Terriglobus albidus: one gene and its partners. The main gene of each other region encodes a partner of the protein of the gene in region 3 in a complex. Links are inferred from orthologs where the notes say so. Each region holds a gene or a part of one and is shown on either strand. Other genes may lie near its edges.

Region 1 (2,843 bases), 3.2 Mb from region 3 along the record:
TGTCCGACATGCACGCCGTCACACTCTCCAATCCTCGCCAGATCAGGCCGATCATTCAGCAACAACCTTACCCCTGGGACAGCCGACCGGATTCGCTGCAGATTCGCAAGAAGCGTCTGTGGCGACGCGACCTTGTCGCGATACTGCAGTAACGAAACTCCAGCCAATGCCAGCTCGCCGGAAAATTGTTCGATCGAGATCTGCCGCGCGGCCAATACACCGGCGTCGAGAATGGGATAGAGCCGAGGAATCTGCATGATGGTTACCGCGCCGATGCCAGGATGCGGCGTGCATCGTCCAGGCCAGCCTGTCCTCCGGTCAGTCCAATCTGCCAGTCGGTACCTGGAACCACGCACAGATACAAAGCCCAGGGCTGTGCGGAGTTTTCACGCACACAAAGAAAGCTCAGACCGTGCGCGCGAATTGTCTCTGGAGAGAAACGCCCTTCTTCCACACCTCGGCCATAGGTTGCAAGGATCTGCCTTTGGAAGGCCTCAGCCTGCTGCTCATTGCGAATCCCGCCGACGGCATGATCAATGTTCAACTGTACGGCATGCGACAGGCGGAAGATCTCTCCACGATCAGGATTGGTACTGCGCCACAGCAGGGGCAGACGAAAGCTATGACCGTTGAAGCTGGCGTAGTTGCCGTGGCGCACATGCCACCACAGAGCCATGACGGGATCTCCCACTGTCCCCCGACTCAGGACTAAGAAGTACAACAGCGGGAAAGGAACGATCCATATAGGGATAGAACGAAACAGGCCGCGCAGAGTCCATCGATGATGGTCTGACGGCCTGAGTGCGTCTTCCATGATCTCTATTCGGCCTTCGCCTTCTCCCGTTCAAAGAAGCGTTCCATGAACTTCGTGTCGAAATTTCCGGCGCGGAACTCTTCATCCTCAAAGATCTTTTTGTGCAGCGGAATTGTCGTATAAATGCCCTGCACAATGAATTGGTCGAGCGCCCGCTGCATCTTATTCATCGCTTCTTCGCGATCCTTGCCATGAACAATCAGCTTGCCGATCAACGAGTCGTAATACGGCGGCACGACTCCTTCCGCATATTGCGCTGTGTCGACCCGGACACCATTGCCGCCCGGCAGATTGAAGGCCGTAATCTTGCCCGCCGAAGGAGTGAACTTCTCCGGGTGTTCCGCATTGATACGGCACTCGATCGCGTGCCCATTGATGACAATGGGCTGAGGAACGATCTCCGACAACTTCTCTCCGGCGGCAATGCGCAGCTGCGCCTTCACCAGGTCGATACCGGTGATCATCTCCGTCACCGGATGCTCCACCTGGATGCGGGTATTCATCTCGATGAAGTAGATCTTCCCGTCTTCATCCATCAGGAATTCGATGGTGCCCGCATTCCAGTAGCCGATGTCCTTAAGCGACTTGCGGATTACCTTGCCCATCTCTTCGCGCTGTTGCTGCGTGATTTTGAGCGAAGGGGCCTCTTCGATCAGCTTCTGATGGCGCCTCTGGATCGAGCACTCGCGTTCGTTGAGAGAAAGAACATTCCCATGTTCGTCGGCCAGCACCTGGAACTCAATGTGACGAGGCCGCTCGATGAACTTCTCCATGTACAGATCACCGTTTCCAAAGGCATTCAGCGCCTCCGTCGATGCCTGGTTATAGAGGTCCGGAAGTTCCTGCGGAGCACGGCAGATACGCATTCCGCGTCCGCCGCCGCCGGCAACAGCTTTCAAAATGACGGGATAGCCAACCGACTTCGCCCATTTCAGAGCTTCATCCACGCTGCCAATTACACCGTCTGATCCGGGAAGAATCGGCACCTTTGCCTTCTTCATCGTCTGGCGAGCGGTGGACTTCTCACCCATCATGCGCGTCACCTCGGGCGGCGGCCCGATGAACTTGATGTTCGACGCGCGGCATACCTCGGCAAAGTTGGCATTCTCCGAAAGCAGACCATAGCCAGGATGAATGGCATCCACATCGGCAATCTCCGCAGCAGAGATCACCGCCGGAACATTCAGATAACTCTCGGCCGAACGAGGCGGTCCGATGCAGATAGCTTCATCGGCAAAACGGACATGCAGTGAGTTGCGGTCCGCTGTCGAATAGACCGCGACAGTACGAATGCCCATTTCCTTGCAGGCATTGATCACTCGAAGCGCGATTTCGCCGCGATTGGCGATAAGGACTTTGCGAAACATCTTCTTCCAGTCTTGTTACCAGGGGTAGGTCGAACAGCGTCTCAACGTGGCTTCACGGCAAAAAGCGGCTGGCCATACTCCACCGGCTGGCCGTTGTTAGCAATGCGACGTACAACCTCTCCCGCGACATCAGATTCAATCTCGTTCATCAGCTTCATGGCCTCCACGATGCATAGCACCTGACCGACCTCAACCTGATCGCCAACTTTGACAAACGGAGCCGCGCCCGGCGCCGAAGACTCATAGAAGGTGCCGACGATTGGGGATTTCACCTCATGAACATTCTCAGCCGGCGCTTGTGCCTCGGCCGCGGGTGCAGAGACCGGCGCCGCGGCCACCAAGGGCGCAGGTGCAATCGTCTGCTGCGGAATCAATGTGGCGAGTTGTGTATAGTCGATAGCCGCCGGAACCGGAGGGCCGGTGAATTTGATGCGGACCTTGAGGTCGCCCCGCTCAAGATCGAATTCGGCAATCTTGTTGTCTTTCAGAAACTCTACGAGTTCGCGAAGGTCCTTCAGTTCATTTGCTTCCATGCTTTATCTCTTCTTCCGGATTCGCTGGCGCCGCGGAACCGACCGCAGGCCCAGTCCTTGTTATAACTCGATCCAGGCTTTCGGCGACGGCGTTATGATCTCGCAGCCGTTGCGGTTAATGACGACGGT
Region 2 (6,027 bases), 3.2 Mb from region 3 along the record:
GCTGCATCTTATTCATCGCTTCTTCGCGATCCTTGCCATGAACAATCAGCTTGCCGATCAACGAGTCGTAATACGGCGGCACGACTCCTTCCGCATATTGCGCTGTGTCGACCCGGACACCATTGCCGCCCGGCAGATTGAAGGCCGTAATCTTGCCCGCCGAAGGAGTGAACTTCTCCGGGTGTTCCGCATTGATACGGCACTCGATCGCGTGCCCATTGATGACAATGGGCTGAGGAACGATCTCCGACAACTTCTCTCCGGCGGCAATGCGCAGCTGCGCCTTCACCAGGTCGATACCGGTGATCATCTCCGTCACCGGATGCTCCACCTGGATGCGGGTATTCATCTCGATGAAGTAGATCTTCCCGTCTTCATCCATCAGGAATTCGATGGTGCCCGCATTCCAGTAGCCGATGTCCTTAAGCGACTTGCGGATTACCTTGCCCATCTCTTCGCGCTGTTGCTGCGTGATTTTGAGCGAAGGGGCCTCTTCGATCAGCTTCTGATGGCGCCTCTGGATCGAGCACTCGCGTTCGTTGAGAGAAAGAACATTCCCATGTTCGTCGGCCAGCACCTGGAACTCAATGTGACGAGGCCGCTCGATGAACTTCTCCATGTACAGATCACCGTTTCCAAAGGCATTCAGCGCCTCCGTCGATGCCTGGTTATAGAGGTCCGGAAGTTCCTGCGGAGCACGGCAGATACGCATTCCGCGTCCGCCGCCGCCGGCAACAGCTTTCAAAATGACGGGATAGCCAACCGACTTCGCCCATTTCAGAGCTTCATCCACGCTGCCAATTACACCGTCTGATCCGGGAAGAATCGGCACCTTTGCCTTCTTCATCGTCTGGCGAGCGGTGGACTTCTCACCCATCATGCGCGTCACCTCGGGCGGCGGCCCGATGAACTTGATGTTCGACGCGCGGCATACCTCGGCAAAGTTGGCATTCTCCGAAAGCAGACCATAGCCAGGATGAATGGCATCCACATCGGCAATCTCCGCAGCAGAGATCACCGCCGGAACATTCAGATAACTCTCGGCCGAACGAGGCGGTCCGATGCAGATAGCTTCATCGGCAAAACGGACATGCAGTGAGTTGCGGTCCGCTGTCGAATAGACCGCGACAGTACGAATGCCCATTTCCTTGCAGGCATTGATCACTCGAAGCGCGATTTCGCCGCGATTGGCGATAAGGACTTTGCGAAACATCTTCTTCCAGTCTTGTTACCAGGGGTAGGTCGAACAGCGTCTCAACGTGGCTTCACGGCAAAAAGCGGCTGGCCATACTCCACCGGCTGGCCGTTGTTAGCAATGCGACGTACAACCTCTCCCGCGACATCAGATTCAATCTCGTTCATCAGCTTCATGGCCTCCACGATGCATAGCACCTGACCGACCTCAACCTGATCGCCAACTTTGACAAACGGAGCCGCGCCCGGCGCCGAAGACTCATAGAAGGTGCCGACGATTGGGGATTTCACCTCATGAACATTCTCAGCCGGCGCTTGTGCCTCGGCCGCGGGTGCAGAGACCGGCGCCGCGGCCACCAAGGGCGCAGGTGCAATCGTCTGCTGCGGAATCAATGTGGCGAGTTGTGTATAGTCGATAGCCGCCGGAACCGGAGGGCCGGTGAATTTGATGCGGACCTTGAGGTCGCCCCGCTCAAGATCGAATTCGGCAATCTTGTTGTCTTTCAGAAACTCTACGAGTTCGCGAAGGTCCTTCAGTTCATTTGCTTCCATGCTTTATCTCTTCTTCCGGATTCGCTGGCGCCGCGGAACCGACCGCAGGCCCAGTCCTTGTTATAACTCGATCCAGGCTTTCGGCGACGGCGTTATGATCTCGCAGCCGTTGCGGTTAATGACGACGGTATCTTCGATGCGGATTCCGAAGCGGCCGGGAAGGTAGACACCGGGTTCAATCGTAACGACCATGCCCTCGGCGAGTGGCTGCTTCTGGTTGGCGGCAATCCTTGGTCCCTCGTGAATCTCCAGGCCAACACCGTGACCTGTGGAGTGCGTAAAATATCGTGCCAGCCCCGCACGCTTCAGAACACTGCGGGCTGCTTCATCAACATCGCCGCAAGTAACTCCATCCTTTGCGGCTGCCACTGCCGATTCCTGCGCTTCCAGGACTGCGGCATAGGCTCTTTCCTCTTCAGCGGTTGCACGGCCCATATGCACCGTGCGTGTCATGTCCGAACAATACCCGTTGAGAATAACACCGAAGTCCAGTGTGATGAACCCTTTGCGGGGAATGCGGGAGGAACTTGCGCGTCCGTGCGGAAGTGCAGATCGGGCGCCCGAAGCGACAATCGTCTCAAACGACATAGCCTCCGCCCCTAACAGGCGCGCCTGATGCTCCAGCTCCGCCGCGACAGCTACTTCCGTAATTCCCGGCTCAAGAAAGCCGAGAATATGGTCAAACAGCCTCGCGCCCAGTGCGGCAGCTTGCCGCATGCGGCGGATCTCTGCTGCATCCTTGATCTCCCGCTGTGCTGCAACCAGCGGAGACTCCAGCGGCTGAAAGAAACCGCGGCGCAATCGTCCACTCACTGCCTTGCGAAGATGTCCCAACAGCGCGATGGTCGTATGCGTCCCGTCAATACCGCAGCTAGTTAGCTGTTGCTGCTCCAGCCACGCGGCAGCCATTGTCTGCGCAGACTTTTTCTTTGCAATCACAACGCGAGCGCTCTCAACCTCTTCCCTCGCCTGAACGGTATAACGGCCATCCGTGAATAGAACGGCTTTGCGTGGAGTGATCGCCAATGCAGCATTGGATCCTGTAAAGCCAGTCAAATAATGGACATCGGGTAGATGGGTCAGCAGCAATGCCTGCACGTTCTGTGCGGCCATGGCTTTTCGGATCGTACGGATTCTTACCTGCATCCGTTCTATTTTATGTTCCGAATCCCCCTCCGGGCCAACGACGACGATATCATCAAACTATGCCTGATCCCTCGTGGATGACACGACGTAAAGTTCTTCAACTGGGAGTGGCAGGCGTAGCCGGGATGGCTTTGTACTCCGGCGAGCTTGCACGGCACGAACTGGAAGTCGTCCAGCTTACCGTCAAACTGGCAAACCTACCGGACGCCTTTCACGGCTTCCGCATCGCACAGATCAGCGATCTTCATTTTCACGAATACACGGAAACATTTTTTCTTCGCTCCGTATTGCGCCGTGTTAATGCGCTTCGTCCAGATGCTGTCTTATTGACCGGGGACTTCATCAGTAACGCGCGCGATCGCACCTACCCAATCGCACAGGCTCATGTCTGCGGCGACATCCTGAAGATGCTGGAGTGCCCCATCCGATATGGAGTCCTTGGAAATCATGACTCCGCCATGGGAGAAACAGAGATCCACCATGCTCTCGTCTCCAATGGAACACCGATTCTCTTGAACAAGAGTGTTCCCATTGAGCGAGGCGGCAGCCGCATCTGGGTTGGAGGACTGCGCGATACGCTTGCCTCCTATCCGGAACCGGAACAGGCGATCCCGTCTAAAATTCGTAACCCTAAGGAGCCGGTCCTTCTGATGATTCACGAGCCGGATTACATCGACGAGTTGATGAAGTACCCGTCGAGTCAGTCCGTAGGCCTGGTGCTCTCAGGCCACTCCCATGGAGGTCAGGTACGGCTGCCGTTCCTTCCCCCGCTCAAAGCGGTTCTGCCGCCGGGTGGGAAAAAATATATTGAGGGTCTCTTCCGCGTAGGCAATACGCAGCTCTACGTCAATCGTGGCATCGGAACCACGGAGGTTCCCTTCCGGCTCAACTGCCCGCCGGAGATCACGGTGTTGACACTGGAGCAGGGCTAGAGCATTTTTCCTGTTCTGGTTGTCCCGGAAGGAACGTGCGGCGGAGTTTTCAATGCGGAAAACGGCTATGGATGCGGAAACCCTGCGGAGAAAAATGCGCTAACGCGCGCGACGGACAGGCTTCTTTTGCGTGGGCTTTGCCTTTGCCGGAGCTGATGGCTTGCGGACCCCCGACTGCTCATCCATCCAGGCATCGAGCAGCGAGCGCTTGAAGCGCCACCGGTTCCCCAGCTTGAAAGCCGGAACAAATCCCTCGGAAGCATAACGGTAGAGAGTATCGCCACTGATGCCGAGATAGTCGGCAGCCTGGCGAATATCCATCACCTCTCGAAGCGCGATCTGGGCAGCGGATGGCATTGATCACATCTGCGGGCAGACTTCCCCGGCTCTCTGTTTTTACCCCGTTTTTTCCCGAAGTACAAGCAATTTCTGAGGTTTACGGAGGGGTTAACATCCGTTTCGTCAACCTTTCGCTGTAGCCAGTGACGGAACGCGCGCCTGTGCTGGATTAACAAACGGCCGCCACCACAGATTCTGCGTCGGTTCGCCTTGAAATGCCGTCGGTACACCAGGCGCCGGTATCCAAAGATCGACGCCTTTCTCCGGAGCGATGCTCAGCAGCCGCTCGATCGGTTGACGCCACTCATGCAAGGCAAGGTCGAAGAGTCCCCAGTGGATAGGAAACATCACCCGGCCGCGAAGCGCTACATGAGCCTCCACGGCACGGTCTGGTCCAAGATGGATCGACTCCCACAGTGGATTCGAAGCCCCGATCTCGAGCATCGTCAGGTCGAATGGGCCATACGTCTCGCCAATCTCTGCAAATCCCGGCCACTGCCCTGAATCTGCCCCGAAATAAAGATTGTGATGATCGTTCCGCAGCACAAACGATGCCCACAGCGTTCCGAAGCGGTTGAACAGGCTGCGGCCAGAGAAGTGGCGCGAGGGCAAGGAGAGGATCTCCAGCGTTGCTCCATTCCGTCCGCTGGTCAGCGAGAGCCGGTCACACCAGTCCATCTCATCGATGCGTTCCGCGGAAACGCCGAACCGGCGGAGGTACTTCCCTACGCCTAGCGACGTCACCCAGCGGACGTTGCGATCGGCAAGAGCCCGAACGGCGGTCTCATCCAGATGGTCGTAGTGGTCGTGTGAGATCAGAACGGCATCCAGTGGCGGCAACTCGTGCAAAGCGATCGTCGGCGGAAAGAAACGTTGCGGGCCGGCGAACTGCACCGGAGAAGCACGCAGCGACCATACGGGATCAACCAGCAGACGAAATCCGTCAACCTCCAGCAGCAACGACGAGTGTCCGAACCAGGTAATTCTCACCGGAGAGCCATTGGATGCCTCAAACCAGCGGGCGTCAGTACGGAAGTGGGGTAACTGGGGAGCCGGTTCACGTTTCCGGCGGCCGAACAGGAACTCCGGCAGCATGCGGAACATTTCGCTCGCACTGGTAAAGTGGGTCGGGACGGGGTTAAGAAATTTGCCGTTTTGGCGCCGGGCCGGTTTGAGGTAACTCACACAAAATTCGATGCCCTGCAACGCTCCCCGACGCAGGAAAAAAGGAGACGAAGTAATGAAAAAGGCTTACTGGGTGGTTTCTTACCAGGCCATTCACGATCCGGCGGCACTTGCCGCCTATGCACCTCTCGCCGTGGCGGCTATCGCGGCAGGTGGCGGGGCAGCCCTGGTACGTGGCCTGCCCCATGAAGTTGACGGCCGCGGCATCAAGGAACGGACGGTTGTCGTAGAGTTTCCCAGCCTGCAGGCTGCGGTCGATACCCATCACAGCGACGCATACAAGCAGGCACTAGCGGCTCTGGGCAACGGTGTCGATCGCGATTTTCGTATCGTTGAAGGCGTCTAGCCCCAACAAACGCCCTAGTCCCATCCACCATCCAACAGGTTGGTGACATGGGCAACGGCTTTCGTGAGTTTGGCCTGGCGAGGCTGCCGGGCCTTCTCCGGATCGTCTTCCGTGGCAAAGATGTATTCAATGCGCTCTACGCGGTAAGGTCCCGCCCCTGCCTCAAGTCCATCGCCGGGTAGAAGAACGACGTCCCCCGGTTTCGGTACGGTGTGGAGCTGCTCCAGCGGAACCAGGTTCACGAAGTCACCGGTATCAAGCACGAACTCGAGACAGTCCTGACTGAAGATCAGCTCCCGTCGGTTTGCCTCAGCAATTCTGCGGGCCTTTACA
Region 3 (6,116 bases):
TACAACTACGACACCTTCGTGGCGAGCGATCCATTTACGGGCCGGCTGACAGCAAGCTTCCATCTCGATGCTCAAGGTAAGGTGACGGAGCTTTCGATTCCTTTGGAACGGACAGTGAAGCCGTTTGTGTTTACGCGGCCGAGGAAGAGTTAAAAAGTTGGGGCGTTAAGGCGGGGACTCGTTGAATAGGGTTGCCCCGGGATGGATTGGGGAAGTACCTCGCCAGGACGCATCGAGATAGCCAGAGCATGGCTACGACTGGCGGGAGCAGCGGGCTTCAGCCCGCTGATAAAGGCTCAAAAATAAATGGGCTTTAGCCCTGGGTTCTCCTTCGCCCGCGAGGAAAGGCCCAGGGCTAAAGCCCATTTTCTTGTTGGGGCAAAGAGACCGTGGGCTAAAGCCCACGGCTCCCACCGGTTCGAGCTTCGCTCGAATGGTTCACCCCAGATATTCCATCCTTTGCGATGCAATGAACGGGCATCCAGAGTAAAGCGTCCGAATTCATCGATAACTGCTAAAGCTCAGCGAGTTCTTCTTCTTCCTCAGAAGTGGAACTCGCGGGTGACTTTTCAAACGCGAGCAGATCTCCAGGCTGGCATTCGAGAACCTCACACAGCAGTTCCAGCGTGCTGAACCGGATCGCTTTTGCGCGGCCGGTTTTCAGGACCGAGAGGTTCTGTGGCGTGATGCCCACTCGTTCGGCGAGAGTGTTCAGCTTCATCTTCCGGCGGGCAAGCATCACATCGACATTGACAACAATTGGCACTGCAAACGCTCCTTCGGCCAGATCAGATGGTCAGTTCGTTTTCTTCGCGCATCGCCGCAGCCATCTCCATCAGCCACGAGATCACGATGACCGTCACGCCAATGGCGATTGAGTCCATGCGGAAGTAGAAGGAATGAGGAAGGCGCCGCTCGGTTAAGACCACTGCAGCGGCAATCCATATAAGATTGGCCGCGGCCCACAGAAGAGCGGTTATACCCAATTGCCGGATCTCCCCAGCGGATGCAACGGTAAAGATCTTGCCTTCCGTATAGTTCCGAAATAACCGTTCCAGGTGATACAGCCCTTTGATAGGAACAGCGATCGCAAGCACCGCAACCACAGCCATAAGGATGCGTTGATATCCACTCAACGTGCTCAACGGGATCGAGATATCGAATGCACGGACGATTCCACCCCTTCCAATGCAGATGCCGGCGATACAGGCGAGCAACAGCAGGAACATGACAAGCAACGCTCCCTGGCAAATCCGCCTGAAAACCTGGCTGAACGACCGAATCCTTTGCAGCTTTCTCTCGAGTTCGGAATCCATGAACGATACCTCCGTAGATCTACCAGCACCACGAAAGAAACAGTAAGACGCTAGAGCGTCTTTGTCAATATTTATTTATCGAATAACGATAAATAAATAGCGTTTATCGCTACCAAGAGCCCGCAAGGCGCCCCTCTCTTTGAATGGCAGCTGCCAAAATCAATCGGCTCGATCATTTTTTCTGAGAATGAACTCGTGTCTGCCTCTGGCCGTCGGCATGTGTGTTTGTGGTCGCTCGTAAGTACAACCCTACGAGTCAGTTCCGCAATCTCATGAATCGCATTTTCCTGCCTCGAAAGAGGGAAAGAGGAAGGAAGAGCCCATAAAGAAGTTCCAAGGTGTGTCCTGGGACGCGGATGAGGGGACTCATTCGCGTCATTTTTTCTTTGGACTGCGCTGACTTGGAGGATGTCTCCTGGGGACATGGGGACCCGGGCATGGGCTATCTCTATATGTCGATATCTCTAGATGTTGCTGGGCATTCCGAGAGGAGCGTGCAGCGGCGTTTTCATTGCGGAAAACGCCCATACATGCACAAACCCTGCATTACACCTACAGAAAAATGCTCTAGCGGTTGAGGGGAAAGACCGCGCGGACGCGAGGCTCTTTCAGGTAGAGGCCAATCCAGAGTATGGCGCCGAAGAGAACAGGCATGTACCAGATTGCCTGTTCCGCCCGCAGGTGGGTGAGGGCAGCTGCACCGAGGTAGGCCGTGAGCAGGATCACGCCCAACACTTCGGTGACCGGAATCAGCGCCAGCAGGCCGCCGAGCAGAGCCACAGTGCCCATGTAGGGAAGGATGCTCATGGGATAGCCGAACTGCTTGAGGCCGTCGATCACCATCTGAGCGTGGCGGAGCGTGTTGATGCCGCCCGAGAGGATAAAGAGTGAGGGAATCCAGATGAGGATGCGCCCAGTCCACAGCGCGGCCTTCGAGGTGCCTGCGGTTTCAGCCATGAGGCAAGGTCTCCTTTAGAGGGTTCATCCCAGGAGGTATGGGACGGCCCGGCAAGGATACGAAATCTTGTCTCTATTGGGCTAGGCCGGCTGCATGAAACTGAGAGCGCGGACGAGGTAGTCCTTCAGCTCGCGGCGCGGAACAATGGCATCGAGGAAGCCGTGCTCCAGCAGGAACTCCGCGCGCTGGAAGCCTTCGGGTAGCTTCTGGCGGATGGTCTGCTCGATGACGCGGGGACCGGCAAAACCGATCAGGGCTCCGGGCTCGGAGATATTGAGGTCGCCCAGCATGGCAAAGCTGGCCGTGACGCCACCGGTGGTAGGGTCGGTCATCAGCGAGATGAACGGGATCTTCTCGGCGTCGAGACGCGTAAGAGCCGTGGAGACCTTGGCAAGCTGCATCAGGGAGGCGATGCCTTCCATCATGCGGGCTCCGCCGGAGGCCGAGATGATGATCAGCGGGGTCTTGGTTTCGTAGGCGCGATCCACAGCGCGGGCGATGGTTTCGCCGACGACGGAGCCCATGGAGCCACCGATGAAGCCATATTCCATCACCGAAAGAACGACACGATGCGGCCCCATCTGGCCGACGGCATTGATGATGGCGTCGTTCAGGTTGGTCTTGCGGCGGGCTGCCTGCAGGCGGCCGCTGTAGCTCTTAAGATCGGTGAAATTCAGCGGGTCGGTGGAGCGCAGATCCAGGTCGACCAGCTGATAGCCAGGCTCAAGCAGCAGATCGATACGCGAACGGGCATCGAGGCGGAAGTGCTTGCCGCATTTGGGGCAGACCTGCAGGTTGGCTTCGAGATCAGCCTTCCAGATGATCTGCCGGCAACCCTCACACTTGATCCAAAGACCTTCCGTGCGGACTGTCTTCTCTGTGTCGTCGTTGATGATCTCGTTATCTTCGCGCTTAAACCAGGACATCCTGTTCGTAACCGCCTCGGCTATTTTACCGGAGCGGAGCGTACGGTGCAGGACGGCGGAGGAAGAGGCCTCCTGCGGCGCAAAGAATGAGGCCCCAGGCGATGGCAAAAGAGAGGCGCAGCGCGCTTTCCCGGCGTTCAAAGGGAAGCAGGCTCTGGCCCGCGACGACATAGTTACCGTCGGGAAGCGGACGAACGGTGAGCGCAAGGCGCAGACGATTCTCCGGCTGCCAGGTGATGACCGTACGCCCGGTCTGCCGGATACGAGGGAAGATCACGCTGGGCAGATGCGGAAAGGCTCCATGCAGCGTGGCGCTGGCAGCGATGGGTTCGCCGGCAGGGTTGTAGATGGCGGCAAAGGTATGGTCAGAACGCAGCCAATCGACATCGCTGATCTCTTCTCGCGGCTGCAGGATATGCTCATTCGCGCCTTGTCCGAGCCTGGCAGCGATGCTTGCCACTGCCTGTCGGGGCCTGACATCGGCCTGGCGGCGCACGATCTGCTGCGCTGTAACCGCCATCACCAAGAGGACCAGGGTGACGGCTCCAGAGAGCAGGATGGCGTACAGCGGCCGCAAAGGTGTCGTTATCCGCTCCCAGAGTCCGGAACCCAGGCTGTCCCGTAGATGGACCAGAAGCAGCCGGCCGTGTCCCGATTGCCGCTCGTCATAGGCCTGGCGCGCGGCGTCGAGAAGCTGCTCGCGATACCGTTCTCGGAATGCCTTTGGATATAGGTACAGGGATAAAGCGTAGATGCGGAGGAGACGATCGAGCTTCATGCCTTCACCTCGATGGGGCGTATGCCTTTGTCCTGAGCCATGGCGACCGCTCGCTGCAGCCGTGCCGTCTCTGCTGTAAGCACACGCCTGCCGAGCGGGGTAACGCGATAGTAGCGCCGGCGCTCATCTTCAGAGAGGCCCGTCTCCACGACAAGGCCAGCGGTCAGCAGGCGGTCGAGCGTTCCGTAGAGCGTTCCCGGCCCCATGGAGACGTGCTCGCGCGCCTCCTGCATGATGGCGTAGCCGTGCTTTTCACCATCGGCAAGGGCGAGAAGGATGGCGAAGACTGCCGGCGTTAGCGGAAGATGATCCTCGGGCGAAGTCCTGGCGGTGCTCATGGAAGCACTCTACATCAGGAACAGATATATCCGCAACAGATATATGTTAGCCAGCGACGCGGCGACGGCTCTTACGGGCCATGCCGGAGATGGCGCCGACCAGCGCAAGGAAGGCCGTGATGAAGACGGCGCGCATAGCGAACTCCGAAAGCATCTGCCCGGCATGGCCTTCGGGAGAACGCAGCAGGGAGAAGACGAGCTGCTGTTGCTGGGCGTCAATGCCCACACTCTTGTAAAACTCACCCAGCCTGTTCAGCATGTCGGCGAAAGCAGCGTCCATGGCTGCTCCGCGATGCAGGACATAACGTTGGATGACCATCAGCAGCGCGGTCGAAAAGGTGGTGAGGAACGAGACGGCGAGACCGGTCACCGTTCCGAGACGCGCGCCGATACCGCCATCCATGGGACGGTTGGGCGCCGGCTTGAGGTAGAACCAGAGCGTCGTGGTGGATGCCGTGAGGATCCAGAGAAAGCGAGCGATAGAGAGCACCGGCACCAGCACGGCCAGCGCAGACAGTACCGCGGCTGCGGCGGCAACCACCAGCGACGAGAGCAGGGCCCGGTGCCAGTCGATGCGCGAGACTCGCTGCAACGGCGGCAGATTGCCGGCGGCTGCTTCATCCTCCATCTGCTCCGCGGTGACATAGAGCTGCGCCGCTCCGCAGTGAGGGCAGAACGCGGAGTCCGCGGGGAACGACTGATGGCACCGATGGCAGATTGCTTCCATGCTGCTAAAAGGCTAGCAGACGAACGCCAGGCCTGCCTGCGTAACCGTTATTTCGCGGAGACCAGCACCATGCCGTCCGCGCCCTTACCGGAGAAGATGCTCTTTACCTGCTCCTGTTTGGCAACGTCCAGCTCATCAATGGTCCCGGAGTGCAGGCTGGAGACAAAGGCGCGCGTTCCGTCTTTGGTGATCACGACTGCCTGCGGATATTCGCCCACCGGAATCACCTTCGTGACCTTCATCGTCGCCAGGTCCAGAAAAGCGACTTTATTGGCATGTACGAGGCAAAGGATCAGGGTCTTACCGTCGGGCGTAATGGCGCCGCCGTAGCCGGAAGCCGGCAGCGCGACATAGTTCTTCACCTTATTGGTGGCGGTATCGATAACAGCGAGACGCGGCTCAACCTGGTCTGAGGTGAAGACGTACTTGCCATCGTTCGTGATGGTGATGCGCTGTGTGTTCTTCGAGATCGGAATGATGGTGACGAGCTTCTTCGCATCCAGATCGAGAACGGAGACGGTACCGGGGCCGACGTTCGCGGTGTAGGCGTGGTGGCCATCGGGAGAAAGCACCAGCATGTGCGATTCGGCCTGTCCTGTCGGGATGGAATAAAGCACCTTATAGGTCTTGGGATCGATGGCGGTGATGCTCTGATCGATCTCGGTGGTCACCCACAGGACGTTGCGGTGCGTGTCATAGACAGGCTTGTGCGGACGTACACCGTGACCGAAATTGATGGTGTGGATGATCTTGTGGCTGGCTACATCGACGACCTGGATCTCCGCGCCGTCGGTTCCGGGTTTGCCGACACCGGCACTGCCGTACATGGGAACGAAGGCGATTTTGCCGTCGGGCGTAGTGGTGATCTCGTGCCCGGTGACACCGTTCTCGGGAATCGTGTCGATGACCTTGCCGGCCACCGTATCGATATAGGTCAGGCTCCTGTCCGTCTGATTGGTGACCAGGAGGGTGGACTGGGCCAGGGCAGAGGTAGCGAAGAGTGTGGCGGCAAGTGCGATTTTCATGGCAGGCAAGGATAGCAGGAAAGCTGAAGCGTTTGCCGCTAGAGCTTT

What was found.
Region 1: the proteins of accD (region 3) and accC are in contact, whole or in part, in a solved structure (PDB 8UXZ), measured with the Escherichia coli proteins. The link is inferred for Terriglobus albidus from one-to-one orthologs.
Region 2: the proteins of accD (region 3) and accB are in contact, whole or in part, in a solved structure (PDB 8UXZ), measured with the Escherichia coli proteins. The link is inferred for Terriglobus albidus from one-to-one orthologs.

The regions. Positions count from the first base shown.
Region 1 is NZ_CP042806.1:3,909,838-3,912,680, forward strand. It holds accC (acetyl-CoA carboxylase biotin carboxylase subunit), read right to left. Parts: upstream 2,182-2,843; coding sequence 820-2,181; downstream 1-819. Other genes in the region: thiE (thiamine phosphate synthase), read right to left, coding at 1-257; FTW19_RS15300 (hypothetical protein), read right to left, coding at 263-676; accB (acetyl-CoA carboxylase biotin carboxyl carrier protein), read right to left, coding at 2,223-2,714; FTW19_RS15315 (M24 family metallopeptidase), read right to left, coding at 2,775-2,843. UniProt on the Escherichia coli protein: This protein is a component of the acetyl coenzyme A carboxylase complex; first, biotin carboxylase catalyzes the carboxylation of the carrier protein and then the transcarboxylase transfers the carboxyl group to form malonyl-CoA.
Region 2 is NZ_CP042806.1:3,910,806-3,916,832, forward strand. Bases 1-2,819 are described here. They hold accB (acetyl-CoA carboxylase biotin carboxyl carrier protein), read right to left. Parts: upstream 1,747-2,819; coding sequence 1,255-1,746; downstream 1-1,254. Other genes in these bases: accC (acetyl-CoA carboxylase biotin carboxylase subunit), read right to left, coding at 1-1,213; FTW19_RS15315 (M24 family metallopeptidase), read right to left, coding at 1,807-2,819. Outside these bases: more of FTW19_RS15315, read right to left, coding at 2,820-2,892; FTW19_RS15320 (metallophosphoesterase), read left to right, coding at 2,970-3,824; FTW19_RS15325 (helix-turn-helix domain-containing protein), read right to left, coding at 3,924-4,181; FTW19_RS15330 (MBL fold metallo-hydrolase), read right to left, coding at 4,287-5,348; FTW19_RS15335 (DUF1330 domain-containing protein), read left to right, coding at 5,404-5,694; FTW19_RS15340 (hypothetical protein), read right to left, coding at 5,709-6,027. UniProt on the Escherichia coli protein: This protein is a component of the acetyl coenzyme A carboxylase complex; first, biotin carboxylase catalyzes the carboxylation of the carrier protein and then the transcarboxylase transfers the carboxyl group to form malonyl-CoA.
Region 3 is NZ_CP042806.1:695,531-701,646, reverse strand. What follows is about bases 1,278-4,185. They hold accD (acetyl-CoA carboxylase, carboxyltransferase subunit beta), read right to left. Parts: upstream 3,201-4,185; coding sequence 2,355-3,200; downstream 1,278-2,354. Other genes in these bases: FTW19_RS02890 (PadR family transcriptional regulator), read right to left, coding at 3,975-4,185; FTW19_RS02895 (hypothetical protein), read right to left, coding at 3,226-3,978; FTW19_RS02905 (DoxX family protein), read right to left, coding at 1,884-2,273. Also shown: FTW19_RS02920 (serine hydrolase), read left to right, coding at 1-153; FTW19_RS02915 (helix-turn-helix domain-containing protein), read right to left, coding at 515-766; FTW19_RS02910 (DUF2975 domain-containing protein), read right to left, coding at 789-1,229; more of FTW19_RS02890, read right to left, coding at 4,186-4,316; FTW19_RS02885 (hydrogenase maturation nickel metallochaperone HypA), read right to left, coding at 4,363-5,043; FTW19_RS02880 (cytochrome D1 domain-containing protein), read right to left, coding at 5,091-6,068.